Regions from separate parts of the Streptomyces sp. NPDC018026 genome, predicted to be linked through region 1. Evidence: riboswitches for the same ligand, from Rfam matches in the RefSeq annotation. Region 1 holds a riboswitch; each other region holds the start of a gene.
The links. Region 1 has a riboswitch for cyclic di-AMP ahead of ACH4D3_RS16670 (NlpC/P60 family protein). Riboswitches for the same ligand answer to the same signal wherever they lie in the genome.

Region 1 (4,203 bases):
TGATCCTCGGCCTGGTCTACGTGAAGCGCGACGAGGAGAAGGTGGAGAAGCCGCTGTTCGGCCTGGTGGGCGGGCTGACCCTGGTGAACGTCTTCATCGCGGTGCTGTGGACCTGACCGCAGCCCCGGAGCCCGCCGCCGCGGACCGCAGCCCGGAGCGGGCCTGCAGGACCGCTCCCGCCGCGACCGCCAGCCACCCGGCCACCGCGATCCACAGCAGCGCCCGGCCGGGCGCGTCCAGCCAGGGGACGTCGACGACGGCGGACACCGACAGGGTCGCCGCCGCCGTCATGCCGAGCGGGAAGACGGTCGACCAGCGACGCACGTCGTAGCGCAGGCGGGGCCAGGCGATCTCGGCGGCCAGGAGCACGGCGTACCAGGCGAGGTCGAGCGTGAGCAGGAAGACGGTCACGTCGTGCAGGACGGCCTGGTCGTCGGCGTTCCACAGGTACATGCCGGTCCCGGCCGCCGCGAGCAGCTTGGCACCGGCGAGCGCCGAGATGGCGAGCGCGCCGCCCGCCACCCAGTGGTCCCCGGAACCCCGGGCCACCTGCCGCAGGTCGAAGCGGAACAGCGCGATCAGGTAGAGCACGATGCCCAGCCAGAACGGCACCAGCGCCGCGTGCGCCAGCCACGGCGTCGAGGTGGCCGCGGCCAGCGTGGCGGCGAGCACGGTGAGCCCCTCCGTGGCCACGCAGCCCAGGAACACCGCCCCGGGCATCCTCCGCCCCCAGTGCTGTACGACCAGGTACAGCAGCCACGGCCACAGCAGGGCCGCCAGCGCCAGCAGCACCGCCGCCAGGAGCGTCCAGCCGAGCAGGGAGAAACGGGTGCCGAGCACGGTCGTCGCGGCGACCGCGGTGAGCGCCCCCGGCGTCCCGGCCCGCTTCACCCACTGGGCGTGGTCGGCCAGCAGCAGGTAGACGAAGTTCGCCGCCAGTATCAGCCAGGCGGCGCAGGCCAGGGCGAGGGCGATCCGCGACAGGACCTCGCGGCCCGTCAGATGGAGGGCGACCGACACGATGCCGGTCGCCATCACCGCGGCCCCGGCCGCCGGTGGACGCTGCGCCCACCAGGTGCGCAGCGCGGAGGGATGGGTGGCCGATGACATGCGCCCGATGCTAAGTACCTCGCCGATCAGGCCGGGCGCACCACGCTGTAGATCGAGGACTCGCCGTCGTAGAAGATCGACTCCTCGCGGACGTACGCGCCCGGCTTCGGGGCGTGGATCATCATGCCGTCGCCGATGTACAGGCCGACGTGGCTGATGTCGTCGTAGAAGAAGACCAGGTCACCGGGTTGCGCCTGGGAGACGGAGACGGTCGTGCCGGCGTTGACCTGGTCGTAGGTGACGCGCGGCAGCGTCACGCCGGCGGCCTTCCAGGCGGCCTGGGTGAGGCCCGAGCAGTCGTAGGAGTCGGGGCCGGTGGCGCCCCAGACGTACGGCTTGCCGATCTGGGCGCGGGCGAAGGCGATCGCCTTGTCGGCCTTGGTGCCGGTCGAGGTGTCGGGCGTCGACGAGCCCGAGGAGTCCGACGAACCGGTGCCGTCGGAGGTCCCCGAGGACCCGGAGCCGCTCTCCTGCTGCCGGGCGGCCTCCTCCCGCCGCTCGCGCTCCGCCTCCTCCTGCGCCGCCTGCTGCTTCGCCAGCTCGGCGGCCTTGCGGGCGGCCTCCTGCTGCTTCTTCTTCTCGATCGCCGCCAGCCGGGCCTTCTCCTCGGCGGTCAGCTCCGAGAGCAGCTCCCGCGCGGTGGCCAGCTTCTTCTGGACGGTCGACTTGGCCGTCTTGAGGTCGGTCTGCGAGTCGGTGAGCGTTTCGAGGCTCTCGGTGGCCTCCCGGCGCTTCTCCATCGTCTCGGACTGCTGGGTGACGTAGTCGTCGACGGCGGTCTTCTGCCGGCCGGTGAGCCGGTTCATCAGCTGGTTCTGGTCGAAGTAGTCCTGCGGCGAGTCCGCGAGTAGCAGCGTCGCGGTCTCCGGGACCGAGGCGCCCGTGCGGTACTGGGCGGAGGCGAAGGAACCCAGCTCCTCGCGCGCGTCGTTGAGTTTCTGGGTGCGCCGGGCGACGTCGTCGAGGAGACCGTCGACCTTCTTGCGCTGCTTGGAGGTCTTCTCCTTGGCCGCGTTGTACTTCTCGGTCGCCGACCCGGCCTGGCGGTAGAGGTCGTCGACCTTCTTCTCGACCTCCTCCAGGGTCGGCCGGTCGTCCGACGGCGTGGCCTGGGCCGTCTGGGACAGCAGGGCGACGGAGGTGAGGGCCGCGGTGGCGAGAGCCGGGGTCCGTATGCCCGCGACGCGGGGACCGGTGGGGCGCGACTTGCGGTGCGACGCCAAGGAGGCGACTCCTTCCAGTGCTCCGCCTACCGGGTTAGCTGTCGGGTTCGGGCGGTGGTTCGGAAGGGTTGCCCTACGGCGGACCGTCCTCGCGTGGAGGGCGGTGCGGCCGATTCACCCCAAGGTCTCGGTGGGTCCCCGGCTCCGGTGCCGTGCGGGCAGGCCGGACTCGGCGGAGGCCGCGCGGACCGGCGAGGTTCGCCGGAGGGGGTCGAGCGGCCTGCCCCGCACCGTAGCCAACTCGTGTGGCGGCTGTGAAGGTTGGTGGGTGATATGCCCGATACATTTTCGTGACCTTTCGTTCGGGCGCCCCCGGGTCGGTCACGAGCGTCACTCTTCGTGGTTCCGCTGGTCGCAGGGCGTGTCCGTGCCGGGGGGCGGTGGGCATTTTCCGGGGTGGCACCGGGTTGTCGGTGGGGCGCCCTAGACTCGGAGAGCGATGAGCAGCCTCTTTGACGACAGCTTCCTGGCGAGCCTCCAGACCCCCCGGGGTCACGAGGAGGAACCCCCGCCGCCGCCCGAGGACGAGCACGGACCGGAGCCGGTTCCGCACGATCTGTTCGGCGGGAAGTTCGACGCGCCTCCGGAGCGGGACACCCACTACCGGGACGGCGCCCCGCGCCCCGCCCTGGACGCCGCGGCCCTCCTGGAGGGGCTGAACGAGAACCAGAGGGCCGCCGTCGTCCACTCCGGCTCCCCGCTGCTCATCGTGGCCGGTGCGGGCTCCGGCAAGACCCGCGTGCTGACGCACCGCATCGCCCACCTCCTGGCCGAGCGGAGCGTCCACCCGGGCCAGATCCTCGCGATCACCTTCACCAACAAGGCCGCGGGCGAGATGAAGGAGCGCGTCGAGCAGCTCGTCGGCCCGCGCGCCAACGCGATGTGGGTGATGACCTTCCACAGCGCGTGCGTCCGCATCCTGCGCCGCGAGTCGAAGAAGCTCGGCTTCACCTCGTCGTTCTCGATCTACGACGCCGCCGACTCCAAGCGGCTCATGGCGCTGGTCTGCCGCGACCTGGACCTGGACCCGAAGAAGTTCCCGCCGAAGTCCTTCAGCGCCAAGATCTCGAACCTGAAGAACGAGCTGATCGACGAGGAGGACTTCGCCGGGCAGGCCGCCGACGGTTTCGAGAAGACCCTCGCCCAGGCCTACGCCATGTACCAGTCGCGGCTGCGCGAGGCGAACGCCCTCGACTTCGACGACCTGATCATGACGACGGTCAATCTGCTGCGCGCCTTCCCGGACGTCGCCGAGCACTACCGCCGCCGCTTCCGGCACGTCCTGGTCGACGAGTACCAGGACACCAACCACGCGCAGTACGCGCTGGTGCGGGAGCTGGTCGGCGTCCCCTCGGAGCACCCCGTCGACGTGCCGCCCGAGGCCGAGGTGCCGCCCGCCGAGCTGTGCGTGGTGGGCGACGCCGACCAGTCGATCTATGCCTTCCGCGGCGCCACCATCCGCAACATCCTCCAGTTCGAGGAGGACTACCCGGACGCGACGACGATCCTGCTGGAGCAGAACTACCGCTCCACGCAGACCATCCTCAGCGCCGCCAACGCGGTCATCGAGCGCAACGAGTCCCGCCGCCCCAAGAACCTGTGGACCAACCAGGGCAGCGGCGCGCAGATCACCGGGTACGTCGCCGACACCGAGCACGACGAGGCGCAGTTCGTCGCCGACGAGATAGACCGCCTCACCGACGCGGGCGAGGCCAAGGCCGGCGACGTCGCGGTCTTCTACCGGACCAACGCCCAGTCCCGTGTCTTCGAAGAGGTCTTCATCCGCACCGGCCTGCCCTACAAGGTCGTCGGCGGCGTCCGCTTCTACGAACGCAAGGAGGTCCGGGACGTCCTGGCCTACCTGCGGGTG
Region 2 (4,203 bases), on a different contig from region 1:
TCGCCGACGTGGCCGCGGCGCTCGGCGTCAGCAACGCCCTGGTGCTCTATCACTTCTCCACGAAGGAGCGCCTGGTCGCCGCCGCGTTCACGCATGCCGCCGAGGACGACCTGGCCCATCTGCGGGGGCTGCTCGCCCGTCGTACGTCGGCGCTGCGCCGTCTGCGGGCGGCCGTGCGGTGGTACGCGCCGACCGGGCCGGCCAAGGGCTGGCGGCTGTGGATCGAGGGCTGGGCGGCGGCGCCGCGCGAGCCCGCGCTGCGGGAGGTCACGCGCGAGCTGGACCGCCAGTGGAAGGCGGCGATCGCCGGGGTCATCGCCGAGGGGGTGGCCGCCGGTGAGTTCTCCTGTCCCGAGCCGGACGCCGCGGCCCTGCGGCTGACCGCGTTGCTGGACGGGCTGGCGGTGCAGCTCACCTCGTACACGGGCACGGTCTCGCGGGCCCGGGCGCAGGAGTGGGTGGACGACGCCCTTGCCCGGGAACTGGGCCTGGAGCGGGCGGCGTTGACAGCGACGACGCGGCGTTAGCGCCCGCCGGGACACCGGCCCCGCCGGTGCACCGCCCCCGCGCCGGGACAGCACCGGCCGTCGCGTCAGGCCACCGAGGCGATCCGCGTCTTGATGTCGTCCGGCGACAGCGTCCCCTTGGCCGTCACGTGGTCGCCCGACGACTCGCCCCGCAGCCGGCGCCCGATCCACGGCACCAGGTACTCGCGCGCCCAGTGCACGTCGTCGCGCCGTACGTCGAGCGTGCCGCGCGGCGGCAGGGGCGACCAGGGCTGGTCCGGGTCGGCCGGGACGCGCAGGCCCAGGGCCTGCCCCGCGCGCAGCGCCACCCGGGTGTGCCCCTCCGGCGACAGGTGCAGCCGGTCGGCGTCCCACGCCCTGCGGTCCTGGACGCTCCGCAGCGACCACAGGTCGAGCACCGGGCAGCCGTAGCGGTCGGCGATGGCGCGGACGTGCCCGTTGTACGTGGCGATCTTGCCGCGCAGGTGCTTGAGGACGGGCACCCCGCGGGTGTCGAACCCGGTGGTCACCAGGACGGTTCCGGCCGCGGCGGTCAGCGCGGCCACCGCCAGCTCGAACCGCTCGGCGACCTCGTCGGGATCGGTGCCGGGCCGCAGGATGTCGTTGCCGCCGGCCGCGAACGAGACGAGGTCCGGCGCGAGTCCGACGACCCGCGGGAGCTGTTCCGCCACGATCTGGTCGAGGAGCCTGCCGCGCACGGCGAGGTTCGTGTACGTGAAGTCGCCCTCGGGGCGCCGGTCCGCGAGCAGTACGGCGAGCCGGTCGGCCCAGCCGACGAACGCCCCGTCGGGGCCGTGGTCGCCGACGCCCTCGGTGAAGCTGTCCCCCACCGCCACGTACGACCCGATCACTGCTCTGCTGTCACTCTTCGAATCGTCTGCCACATCGGCCCATGATTCACCCTGGAATGTGACCTACGCGACCGTAGGAAGGGATTGACGGGCGGTGAGAAAGGCCACGCCTAAAGTATTCGTCAATTCCGGAATACGCCGGGTCCGGACACACCGAAGGCCGGACCCGGGGATCGGGGTCCGGCCTTCGGGGCGCGGAGGCCGCGCGGCGGAACCGGTCGTCAGACGGAGACGCCGTGCGAGCGCAGGAACGCCAGCGGGTCGATGTCCGAGCCGTAGTCCGGCGTGGTGCGGATCTCGAAGTGCAGGTGCGGGCCGGTCACGTTGCCGGTGGCACCCGAGAGGCCGACCTGCTGACCCGCCGTCACCGACTGACCGGCGGAGACGGAGAGCGAGGAGAGGTGGGCGTACTGGGCGTAGTGGCCGTCGGCGAGCTGGATGACGACCTGGTTGCCGTACGCGCCGCCCCAGCCGGCGGAGACGACGGTGCCCGCGCCGACGGCCTTGAGGGAGGTGCCGGTCGGGACGACGAAGTCGGTGCCGGTGTGGTAGCCGCTGGACCACATGCTGCCGGACTGGTGGTACGGGGTGCCGACGGTGCCGCCCGCGACGGGGGAGGTGTAGCCGCTGGTGGTGCCCGTGGACTGGCTGCCGGTGTCCGAGGAGGAGGCCTTCTCGGCATCCGTCGACTTCTCGGCCGGCTTCGCGGCGGCGGACTTCTCGACGGACTTCTCGGCAGGCTTCTCGGCGGACTTCTGCGCGGGCTTCTGCGACTGCGCGGAGGACGGCGCCGACGACTTGGCGGCCTGGCCGCCGATCGAGAGCTTGAGGCCGGGGTGGATCAGCGACGGGTCGGAACCGACGGCCTCGCGGTTGTCCGCGTAGAGCTTCTTCCAGCCGCCGTCGACGTCCTGCTCGTCGGCGATCTTCGAGAGGTAGTCGCCGCTCTTCACGGTGTAGGTGTGCGAGTCGGAGTTCTTCTCGGCGGCGGCCTTCTTGGCCGACGCCGGAACGGACTGCACGGCCTGCTCGGAAACGGAGTGCGCGGGGGCGGCGTTGGCGGCGGCGGCACCCATCAGCGGGAGCGCGAGCGCGGCGCCACCGGTCCCGGCGACGGCGATGGTGCGGGTCAGGCGCATGGCCCTGGTACGGCGGTGCTTACCCTTCGCGGGCATGGCGAATTCCTCTCCGGCGCCTGCGAGGTGAGCTGTCGGGTGCGGGCTGGAGATGCCCGGCCGCGCCGAAACGCGGCTTTACCCCAAGCCGTTCCGGGAACCGGAACAGGCAGTTCTACCTGTGGGTCCCCCGCTCCTGCCGTGTACGGGTGGTCGATGAGTGCGGGCTCCGGTCGGCGGCAGGATTAGGCGTCCGTCCGGATCGGTGGTGAACGTAAGGGACCAAGACGCACAGGGACAAGCGAGGGGTTGCCCCGACAGGTGTTCCGATTGATCCTTTACGGGAATATCCGGTAACCCTGCGTCGATTTCCACCGCGCGCTTTTACTTGAAGCCCCTTGAGAAACACTTGAATTACGTGAACATGACGGGCAACGCACGGTCACGGATATGACGCTGCTCACGCGCCTCTCATTCACCCTCCGCCATTTCAGGGCCACTTGTCATCAAGGCCGCCAATTCGGACAGAAGGCTCTTATTGGAGCGGAATATGCCTCGGGGCGCCATTTCGCGCACAGGTGATGCCGTATCGTCGGGTGGAGCCCGCCGGCGAGCAGCGGCGGCGGGGCGGAGTGGGAGGAGCCCCCGTGACGCAGCAGGTCCCGTCGACCGAACCCGAGCTGACCGGTGTGCGCAACTTCCGGGACGTGGGCGGACTGCCCACCGTGGACGGGCGGCGGGTGCGGCAGGGGGTGCTGTTCCGCAGCGGTCACCTGGCTCACGCCACCGGGGAGGACGCCGCGTTCCTGGCCTCGCTGGGCCTGCACACGATCTTCGACTTCCGCAACGCGGCCGACCAGAAGCTGGAGGGCCCGGACGTCGACCTGCCGGGCGTGCGCAATGTGAACCTGCCGCTGAGCGACCCGGCCGACGGCGCCGAGTTCTGGAAGATGGTCCGCGACGGCGACCTCGACCAGCTGCGCGGGATCCTGGCCGACGGCAGGGCCGCGGACCGGATGATCGCCTCCTACCGCGCGATCGTCACGGAGCGCACCGCGGAGCACTCCCGCATCCTGCACGCGCTCGCCGAGGACAGCGTCCCGGCCTTGATGCACTGCGCCGCCGGGAAGGACCGCGCGGGCCTGTCGATCGCCGTCACCCTGCTCGCCCTGGGTGTCGAGCGCGAGGCCGTCGTCGAGGACTACCTGAAGTCGAACGCCGCGCACCGCCGCTACAAGGTGCGCCGCAGCGGCTCCGCCGCCTCCGCCTACTCCCCCGAGGTCATGGAGCTGCTCGGTCCGCTGTTCGACGCGCGCGCCGAGTACCTGGCGGCGGCCTTCGAGACCGTCGAGGAGACGTGGGGCGGCGTCGACGCCTACCTGGAGCAGGGCCTGCGGCTCACTCCCGGGACCCGGGAGCGGCTGCGCGAGCGGATGCTGGACTGAGCCACCCGCCCGTGGCGGCGCTACTTGGCGCCCACCTCGAACAGCAGGTAGAGGAAGCCGCCGAAGACGTGCCCCAGGGCGATGTAGATGACCAGCCGCACCCACAGGGCGCGCGGGAACTTCTCCTGCATGGTGCTCATGGCGTCTCTCCAGGGGTCGGGCCGAGGCACAGGGCGGCCGTCGGGCTCTGCAGCAGGGTGTGGACGAACAGCAGCTCGACCCCGTCGGGGTCCTGCGCGGCGATCCGGTGCGGGGTCATCGAGTC
Region 3 (4,203 bases), on a different contig from region 1:
CCCGCCCGGCCCTGGACCACGCGGCCCGCGCCACCGCCCCACCGCCGGTGCCGATACCGATGCCGCCGTGGGCGTATCCGTACGGCGGCACGCACGGCACACACGGCGCGTACGGCGCGTACGGCCCCCGCACCGCACCCGGTCCTTACGCTGCGCAGGCCCCCTACGCCACACAGGCCCCGCACAACCCGTACCTGCCGCCGTACCACCCGTACGGACCTACGCCCGGCCCGCACCGGCCGTAGATCCGCGACGCGACGCGCCGCGCCCGCTCAGGCGGACGCCCGGGTCAGCCTCCCCACCTCGTCCTCCGTCAGGCTCAGTTCGGCCACGCCCAGCAGCGCCGGGAGCTGCTCCACCGTGCGCGCGGAGGCGATCGGCGCCGCCACCGTCGGCCGGGCGGCCAGCCAGGCGAGGGCGACGGTGGCGACGGGAGCGTCGTGGGCCGCGGCGATCTCGTCCAGGGCGGCCAGCACCCGGCGGCCCCGCTCGGTCTCCAGGTGCTTGGCCGCACCGCCCGCCCGCGGGCTGTCCACCTCCGTGCCGGGCCGGTACTTGCCGGTGAGGAAACCGGACGCGAGGGCGTAGTACGGCACGGCGGCGAGACCGGCCTGCTCGGCGAGGTCGCGCAGTTCGCCCTCGTACGTGTCGCGGGAGACCAGGTTGTAGTGCGGCTGGAGGGCGACGTACCGGGCGAGGCCCTCGCGGTCGGAGAACTCCAGGGACGCCGCGAGCCGCTCGGCGGAGATGTTGGAGGCGGCGATGTGCCGCACCTTTCCGGCCTTCACCAGCGCGTCGAGCGCGCCGACGATCTCCTCGACCGGCACCTCGGGCTTGTCGAAGTGGGTGTAGTACAGGTCGATGTGATCGGTGCCCAGGCGGCGCAGCGAGGCGTCGGCCGCGGCCCTGATGTTCGCGGCGGACAGGCCCGGGTACTCGGGGTGCTGGCTGACCTTGGTGGCGAGGACGACGTCGTCACGGTTGCCGCGGGCCGCGAACCACTGGCCGAGGACGGTCTCGGACTCGCCGCCGCTGTTGCCGTCGACCCAGGCGGAGTAGGAGTCGGCGGTGTCGACGAAGTTGCCGCCGGCCGCCGTGTAGGCGTCCAGGACGGCGAAGGACCGGTCCCGGTCGGCGGTCCAGCCGAAGACGTTGCCGCCGAGGGCGAGGGGGAAGACCGCCAGGTCGGAGGAGCCGAGCTTGCGCAGAGAAGTCATGTAGGGACTCAACGACCGCGCCGGAGCGGGCGATTCTGGCAGGCGGGCAAAATTTCCCGCGAACCGGCAGCCCTGACGTCGGGGGGTCGCCGTCAGGACCGCCGGGGTTCAGCGGGGTGCGTCGGGGGCGGGGCGGATCAGGGGGTGAGCCCCTTGCTCTGCAGCCAGGCCATCGGGTCGATGCCGCTGCCGCCGTCGGTGTGGACCTCGAGGTGGAGGTGGGCGCCGGTGACGTTGCCGGTGGCGCCGACGCGGCCGATGACGTCACCGGTGGTGACCTGCTGGCCGACGCTGACGTTGATGGAGGACTGGTGCGCGTACCAGAGCTCGGTGCCGTCGTCGAGGGTGAGCACGGTCTTGTAGCCGTACGACCCGTCCCAGCCGGCCGACGTGATGGTGCCGCTGTGCACCGCCTTGAGCAGCGTGCCCGTGGGGGCGGCGAAGTCGAGGCCGGTGTGGTGGCCGGAGGCCCAGAGGGAGCCGGCCTGGTTGAACGTGGAGGAGATCGTGTACGAGGAGGTCGGCAGCGTGAACTGCTTGGCCAGCTTCGCGAGCCGCTCGGCCTCGGCCTTCTTCGCGGCCTCCTCCTCCGCCTTCTTCTTGGCGGCGGCGGCCTTCTCCTCGGCCTCCTTCTCCGCCTTGGCGGCGGCTTCCGCGGCCTTCTTCTCGGCCGCGGCGGCGGCTTCTTCGGCGGCCTTGGTCTCGACCTGCGCCTGCTGCTGCTCGGCCTGCGCCATGATCCGGGCCCGCAGCGACTCGCCGGCGCCGGTGGTGTCGGCGCCCTCCGCGCTGTCGGCGGCGACGGCCTGGGTGATGCCGCTGAGCGGGGTGGCGGAACCCTCGGGCTCCGGCGCCTCGTCGTCGCTCCCGGGCATGAGCGAGCCGACGTTCGGCAGGTCCGGCATGGAGATGGACACCGGGGGCTTGCCGGTCTGCGCGCTGGCCATGCCGCCCGCTCCGACGGCGGCTATGACACCGACGCCGAGGACGGTGGAGCTGCGGGCGAGTCCGCCGCGCTGCTTGGCCACGCGGTGCCGGCCGCGTACGGGGCGGATGGATTCCGCGGTGGGATTCCACTCCTCCCAGGGGCCCTCTTCGGTGCGGTAGCCGTCGTAGCCGAAGGTGTCGGTGCCGTGCCCACTGGGCGCGGACGGGGCCTCGGGGGCAGGCCGGTTGGACGCCACGTGGGCGTACTCCTTTCCTTCCTTTCGCCTACCGGGTTAGCTGACGGGTTCGGAGCAGGAAGGTCTCCTACGGGTGTCTGCCGACCGTTTTCCACGGCGGCATACGCCCGATTCACCCCAATGTGGTGGTTCCCCGGTTCCCTTGCGGGATTCGGCGCGTGCGCACGGAGCCGCCTTCTGTGACGGCTGGGACGACCGCGCTGCGTTATCGAACGTTAATAGACGCGAGGCTCCGATTCCAAGCCGTTCCTCTTGATCATTACCGAATACGGCCGGGACGTACGCCTCACGACCGGTGAAAACCGGGCGAGTTGACCCGGCCTCGGTATTCCCTCTCGCGCCAGTTTCTTCTGACGGTGTATCAGTTGTTATGCGGAGGGGGGTCGCGCTGTCACGGCTCGTGACAATGATCATGATCACCGCGCCGGGGGCGCCGGACGGCGAGCAGTGCCATGTCGTCCGCCATGCCGCCCCCGGAGTGCCGGCGCACGTCCTCGGCGAGGGTGGCGAGCAGGGTCGCCGGATGCGGGAAGACGCGGCCGGTCAGCCGCGCCTGCGGATCGTAGAACTCGCCCTTCGCGTCCCGGGCTTCGGTCAGCCCGTCGGTGTAGAGCAGCAGTGTGGCCCCGCCGGGGAAGGGGGCCTCCTCCGCCCGGTCGGGCCACACTCCCAGCTCGCCCATGCCGAGCGGCAGCGCCGACTCGTGGGCGGGCAGCGGGCCGAGGGTGCCGTCGGCGTAGAGCAGCAGGGGCGGCGGATGGCCGCGGTTGACGATGCGGACGGTGCCGCCGCCGTGCGGGAGTTCGGCGAGGACGGCGGTGGTGAAGCCCTCGAAGGCGTCCAGTCCGTCGCGTCGGGTGCCCTCGCGCGCCAGCGCCCGCTCCAGGCGCTGTGCCACCGCCTCCAGCGTCGCCTCCTGCTCGGCCGCCTCCCGGAACGCGCCGATCACGACGGCGACGGCGGCCACCGCACCCATGCCCTTGCCGCGCACGTCCCCGACGATGAGCCGGACGCCGCGGGCGCTGTCCTGCACCGCGTACAGGTCGCCGCCGATGAAGGCGTCGGCCTGCGCGGCCTCGTAGCAGACGGCGATCTCGAAGCCCGCGATCCGCTCGGCGGGTTCGGGCAGGACGGCGCGCTGGGCGGCCTCGGCGATCTCACGGACGGAGACGAGGCGCTCGCTGCTGCGGCGGACCATGCCGTTCACGAGGACGGCGAGTACGGCGACCGTGGCGATGGTGATCAGCTCGGTGAGGGAGTCGACGTAGTGGATGACGCCCTTGCCGAGCTGCAGCCCGATGACCGCGGCGACCACGGCGACGCCGGTGAGCGCCGTGCCGCGCCGCGAGTAGAGCGGGGCGGCGATCAGGGGCGCGGCCGTGTAGAGGGGTCCGGCGGTGAAGTATCTCGGGGTGAAGATGTCGTACAGGATGGCGACGACGATCAGCAGCACGGGGAGCGCGTGCACGAAGGCCCGCCCGTACCCGGTCCGCCGGACTGGCGGTGGCCCGGAGGGCGGCACGGGCAGCGCCTCGTCGCCGAGCCCGAGACCCGGGTCGGGCACGGGATCGCCGGGGAGCCGGCCACCGGCTCTGGCGGCCGCTCCCTCGTCGTCCACGTCACCTGGCCGCACCACTCGTCTCCCGCCGCCCCGCGCGTCCGCGCCGCTTGCCGTCCCGCACTCCAGGGTTCCGGGGGCGGGGACGGGCGGCGAGCGGTGAGGGGCCGACCGGATGACACGGGGCACCTGCGGAAACGCACCGAGGGCCGGAACCCTTTCGGATTCCGGCCCTCGGCCTTCA
Region 4 (4,203 bases), 200 kb from region 1:
ACGGCGAGCCGAGCGCGTGGGCCGCCGCCCCCGCGTCGAGGACGTGGTCGCCCAGCCGGACACCCACCGTCCGGTCCGCCCGGTCGGCCGAGCCGGGGATCGAGAACACGCCGTACGGAAGGTTGTGCGGGCCGAAGGGGTCGCCCTCGGGGACATCGAAGGGGGGCATCGGGTGCTGCCTCGCTTTCGTGCTCGCCATGTGCGCCGTGCGCGCCGTGTGTGCCGTTGTGTCACGTGATCGGGGTGCGTCACGTGACACACGCGGTCGGCCACACGTTACGGGTGACGTGCCGCTCTTGGGCAGTACCGCCGAAGGCGGCGGCGCCCGGTCCGGGTTCGGAGACGGAAGACGCCGCCGGGAGCGCCCGGAGGGCAGGTGGTGTGCCCTGCCGCTGCCAACCCGGTGCACAGGCCTTGAATCGGCTTTAGCCGATGATGTGTCAGGTTTCGGACATCATCGGACATCATCGGGCGTCGTCTTGCAACGCCGTGCGGGTTCGAGCGCACTCGCTACGCCCTCGTTCGGAAGCGGTCACGGGTGAGTCGGACGGGTGCGGTGTCCGTATTCTCTGATCATGGACCGCACCGCGTATTCACTCGTCGCCACCGACCTGGACGGCACGCTGCTCCGAGGCGACGACACCGTCTCCGACCGGTCGCTGGCCGCGCTGGCGCGGGTCGCCGGGGCCGGTGCGCGGCACCTGGTGGTGACGGGGCGGCCGGCACCCCGGGTGCGCTCCCTGCTCGACCGGCTCGGCTGCACGGGGCTCGCGGTGTGCGGACAGGGCGCGCAGGTGTACGACGCCGGCGCGCACCGGATGCTGTGGTCGGTCACCCTGGACCGGGAGCTGGCCGAGACCGCGCTCGGCAAGATCGAGGCCGAGGTGGGCCAGGTGCACGCGGCCGTGGACCAGGACGGCGTCGACGGGCTGACGCTCATCGAGCCGGGCTACCTGATGCCCCACCCGACGCTGCCCGCGGTGCGTGTCGAGCGGCGTGCCCAGCTGTGGTCCACGCCGATCAGCAAGGTGCTGCTGCGCCACCCCGACCTGACCGACGACGAACTGGCGGCGACGGCTCGCGCGGTGGTCGGCTCCCTCGCGACGGTCACCATGTCGGGGCCCGGCACGGTGGAGCTCCAGCCCTGCGGCATCACCAAGGCCACCGGTCTGGCGCTGGCCGCCGAGCACCTGGGTCTGGAGCGGCGGCGGACGATCGCCTTCGGGGACATGCCCAACGACATCCCGATGTTCCAGTGGGCGGCCCACGGTGTCGCCATGGCCGGCGCCCACCCCGAACTCAAGGCGGTGGCCGACGAGGTCACCACGACGAACGAGGACGACGGCGTGGCCGTCGTCCTCGAGCGGATCTTCGGTACCTCTTAGGCGAGGTTCAGGCGGTGTACGGCTCAGTAGGCGCTGAAGACGTTGTCCATCGAGCCGTAGCGGTCGGCCGCGTAGTTGCAGGCGGCGGTGATGTTGGCGACCGGGTCGTACGGGTCCCAGGAGGTGCCCTCGACGTGGTAAGCCTGGAAGGTCGGGTCGATCACCTGGAGCAGACCCTTGGACGGGGTGCCGTTGATGGCGTTGATGTCCCAGTTGTTGATGGCGAGCGGGTTGCCGGAGGACTCACGCATGATGTTGCGGTGAATGCCCTCGTAGGTCCCGGGGATGCCGTGCTGGGCCATGATGTCGAGCGACTCGCGGATCCAGCCGTCGAGGTTGTCCGGGTAGGCCGTGGCCGCCGTGGTGGCGGTCGTGGCGGCGGCCGGGGTGGCCGCGGAAGCGGTGGTGGCGCCGATGAGCGGCAGCGCGAGCACCGCGGCACCGGTGCCGGCCACGGCGAGCTTGCGGGCGAGGCGGCTGGTGCGGGCGGGTCGGTTCTGACCGTTGGCAGACATGCGGTGTCCCTCTCCTTACGCCTACGAGGTGAGCTGTCGGGTTCGGGCGGGGAGGTGCCCGGCCGTGCCCTGACGGGTACGGCTTCACCCCGAGCCGCTCCGGTGGTGACCGGTGCGGCGACTTACCTGGGTCCCCCGCTCCTGCCGGCGAGTTTGTTGGGTGGATGACTGTGCGACGGGCGGTGGCAGGATTCGGCGTCCACCCGACAGGCCGGGAACGTATGCGAGAGCACATGTCCGGAACAAGTGCAGGAATCACCCAACATGCCTGTTGACCTTGGTCTGAGGCGTTTGAGGCTCTTGATCCTTTGCTGCTGCCAATCCCCAACTGGCTTGCGGGGCAAAGGGAGGGCACAGGTTCCGCCGGGGTTGCCTGTGGGTTGCGCGGAGTGAGCCAACTCACTGACTTCAACAAGCACGGCAAATGGGGCATTAACCCCAACTGGGAGCCAACCGGCCGCGGGTGGGGACGGCTTCGGGTGTCGAGCGGGAGGACGCGGGCAGCGGGGGAGGGGTGGGCGTGTCGATCGGGTGACGTTCTCGAAGTGCGGGCCGTTGGGAGGAGTGATGGGATCTTCGGTGGCTGCTCCGGCCCGTTCGCCCTCCGGCTCCGGCTCGTCCCCTCTGGCGATATCAATCAAAATCTGCTCATATCACCTGATCAAAAACATACCGTTCATGATCCGATACCGACCAGCCTGTAACGGTGGGCGCTAGCGGTGATCGAAACGTGACCGGATACGCTGACTTGAGTGGTGGCAGCGACCTATCGACAAACCAGGTAATCGCCAGTAGACACCAGCAGACAGGAGACCCCTCGTGACCGTCGTCGGGCCGTTCGGGCTGAGCGTGCGGGACCAGGCTCTGGAAGCCGATGTCCAGGCCGGATTGGTTGCTGTCGAGGAAGGGTTGCTTGAGGCAACCAAAAGCGAGGTGCCGTTCATCACGGAGGCCGCCCAGCACCTGGTGCGGGCCGGCGGGAAACGGTTCCGGCCGCTGCTGGTGATGCTCTCGGCCCAGTTCGGAGACCCCTACGCCCCCGGGATCGTGCCCTCGGCCGTGGTCGTGGAGCTGACCCACCTCGCCACGCTCTACCACGACGACGTGATGGACGAGGCCGCCGTGCGGCGCGGGGTGCCCAGTGCGAACACCCGCTGGGACAACTCGGTCGCGGTCCTCACCGGTGACTTCCTGTTCGCCCGCGCCTCCCAGATCCTCGCCGACCTCGGCCCCGAGGCGGTCCGGGTCCAGGCCCTCGCCTTCGAACGGCTGGTCACCGGTCAGATCCTGGAGACGGCCGGCCCGCAGGACGGCCGCGACCCGGTCGACCACTACCTGGACGTGCTGGGCGGCAAGACGGGCTCCCTGGTGGCGGTCTCGTGCCGGTTCGGCGCGATGATGTCCGGCGCCGACGAGACGGTGGTGGACGTCCTCACCCAGTACGGCGAGCGGCTCGGCGTCGCCTTCCAGCTCGCGGACGACGTCCTGGACATCGCCTCCGACTCCGACGAGTCCGGCAAGACGCCCGGCACGGACCTGCGCGAGGGCATCCCCACCCTGCCCGTACTGCGGCTGCGCGAGCGGGCGGCCCGGCTGGGTCTCGCCGAGGACATCGCGCTGTGCGAGCTGCTCGACTCCGACCTGAGCGACGACGCGCGGCACGCCGAGGCGCTGCGCCTGCTGCGCGCCCACCCCGCGCTGGAGCAGGCCCGCCGGGACACCGTCCGGTACGCGGAGGAGGCCCGGGCGGCGCTGGCCCCGCTGCGGGAGTGCGACGCGAAGGCCGCGCTGGTGGAGCTGTGCGACGCCGTGGTCCACCGGGCCGGCTGACCGCCGCCGGACCGCCGCCCGCGGTCCGTCGCCGCCTCGTGGTCCCCGCCGGCCCCTACGGGGCGGGGGAGCCGGTACCCCTGAGTGTCATCCCGCAGGAGTAGGCGGAGTTGAGCCCGCGGTCTGACGCCTGTGCGCCGGGGATTTGGTCAGATGGACACCACGGAAAAACACCAATCCTCACCGATTCGGGTGAGAATGGCGGCTCACGGGTGAACGAGTGCGAGGTCGTGAGACAGCCGCCGCCGACGACGGAGGTAGGGCACACATGGCACCGATCGATTCCGACGACAACACGACCGCCGGGGAGGGCGAGGAGCTGCGGGCCGGACGGCGCAAGGCCGCGCGGTACGTCGTCCCGGTCGCGGTGATGGGAGTGGCGGCCGCGACGATCGGGCTCGTCCCCGCGCTCGCCGACTCCGGCGACCCCGACCTGCCGAAGGTCACGGCGGAGCAGCTCATCGAGAAGATCG

Region 2: linked by a shared signal. The riboswitch ahead of ACH4D3_RS04665 (peptidoglycan DD-metalloendopeptidase family protein) and the one ahead of ACH4D3_RS16670 (NlpC/P60 family protein) in region 1 are both predicted to bind cyclic di-AMP.
Region 3: linked by a shared signal. The riboswitch ahead of ACH4D3_RS26120 (M23 family metallopeptidase) and the one ahead of ACH4D3_RS16670 (NlpC/P60 family protein) in region 1 are both predicted to bind cyclic di-AMP.
Region 4: linked by a shared signal. The riboswitch ahead of ACH4D3_RS15635 (transglycosylase SLT domain-containing protein) and the one ahead of ACH4D3_RS16670 (NlpC/P60 family protein) in region 1 are both predicted to bind cyclic di-AMP.

The regions. Positions count from the first base shown of each region.
Region 1 is NZ_JBIRFY010000004.1:547,705-551,907, forward strand. It holds gene ACH4D3_RS16660 (hypothetical protein) at 1-116, shown strand, start outside; gene ACH4D3_RS16665 (tellurite resistance/C4-dicarboxylate transporter family protein) at 94-1,110, opposite strand; gene ACH4D3_RS16670 (NlpC/P60 family protein) at 1,137-2,333, opposite strand; cyclic di-AMP (ydaO/yuaA leader) riboswitch at 2,340-2,518, opposite strand; gene pcrA (DNA helicase PcrA) at 2,773-4,203, shown strand, end outside.
Region 2 is NZ_JBIRFY010000001.1:1,141,120-1,145,322, reverse strand. It holds gene ACH4D3_RS04675 (TetR/AcrR family transcriptional regulator) at 1-527, shown strand, start outside; gene ACH4D3_RS04670 (SGNH/GDSL hydrolase family protein) at 593-1,378, opposite strand; gene ACH4D3_RS04665 (peptidoglycan DD-metalloendopeptidase family protein) at 1,600-2,553, opposite strand; cyclic di-AMP (ydaO/yuaA leader) riboswitch at 2,558-2,715, opposite strand; gene ACH4D3_RS04660 (tyrosine-protein phosphatase) at 3,141-3,938, shown strand; gene ACH4D3_RS04655 (DUF6126 family protein) at 3,959-4,078, opposite strand; gene ACH4D3_RS04650 (helix-turn-helix domain-containing protein) at 4,075-4,203, opposite strand, start outside.
Region 3 is NZ_JBIRFY010000009.1:21,405-25,607, forward strand. It holds gene ACH4D3_RS26110 (PrsW family intramembrane metalloprotease) at 1-245, shown strand, start outside; gene ACH4D3_RS26115 (aldo/keto reductase) at 273-1,217, opposite strand; gene ACH4D3_RS26120 (M23 family metallopeptidase) at 1,355-2,401, opposite strand; cyclic di-AMP (ydaO/yuaA leader) riboswitch at 2,413-2,568, opposite strand; gene ACH4D3_RS26125 (PP2C family protein-serine/threonine phosphatase) at 2,793-4,019, opposite strand.
Region 4 is NZ_JBIRFY010000004.1:347,686-351,888, forward strand. It holds gene fahA (fumarylacetoacetase) at 1-169, opposite strand, end outside; gene ACH4D3_RS15630 (HAD family hydrolase) at 576-1,385, shown strand; gene ACH4D3_RS15635 (transglycosylase SLT domain-containing protein) at 1,409-1,900, opposite strand; cyclic di-AMP (ydaO/yuaA leader) riboswitch at 1,905-2,108, opposite strand; gene ACH4D3_RS15640 (polyprenyl synthetase family protein) at 2,720-3,730, shown strand; gene ACH4D3_RS15645 (outer membrane lipoprotein carrier protein LolA) at 3,999-4,203, shown strand, end outside.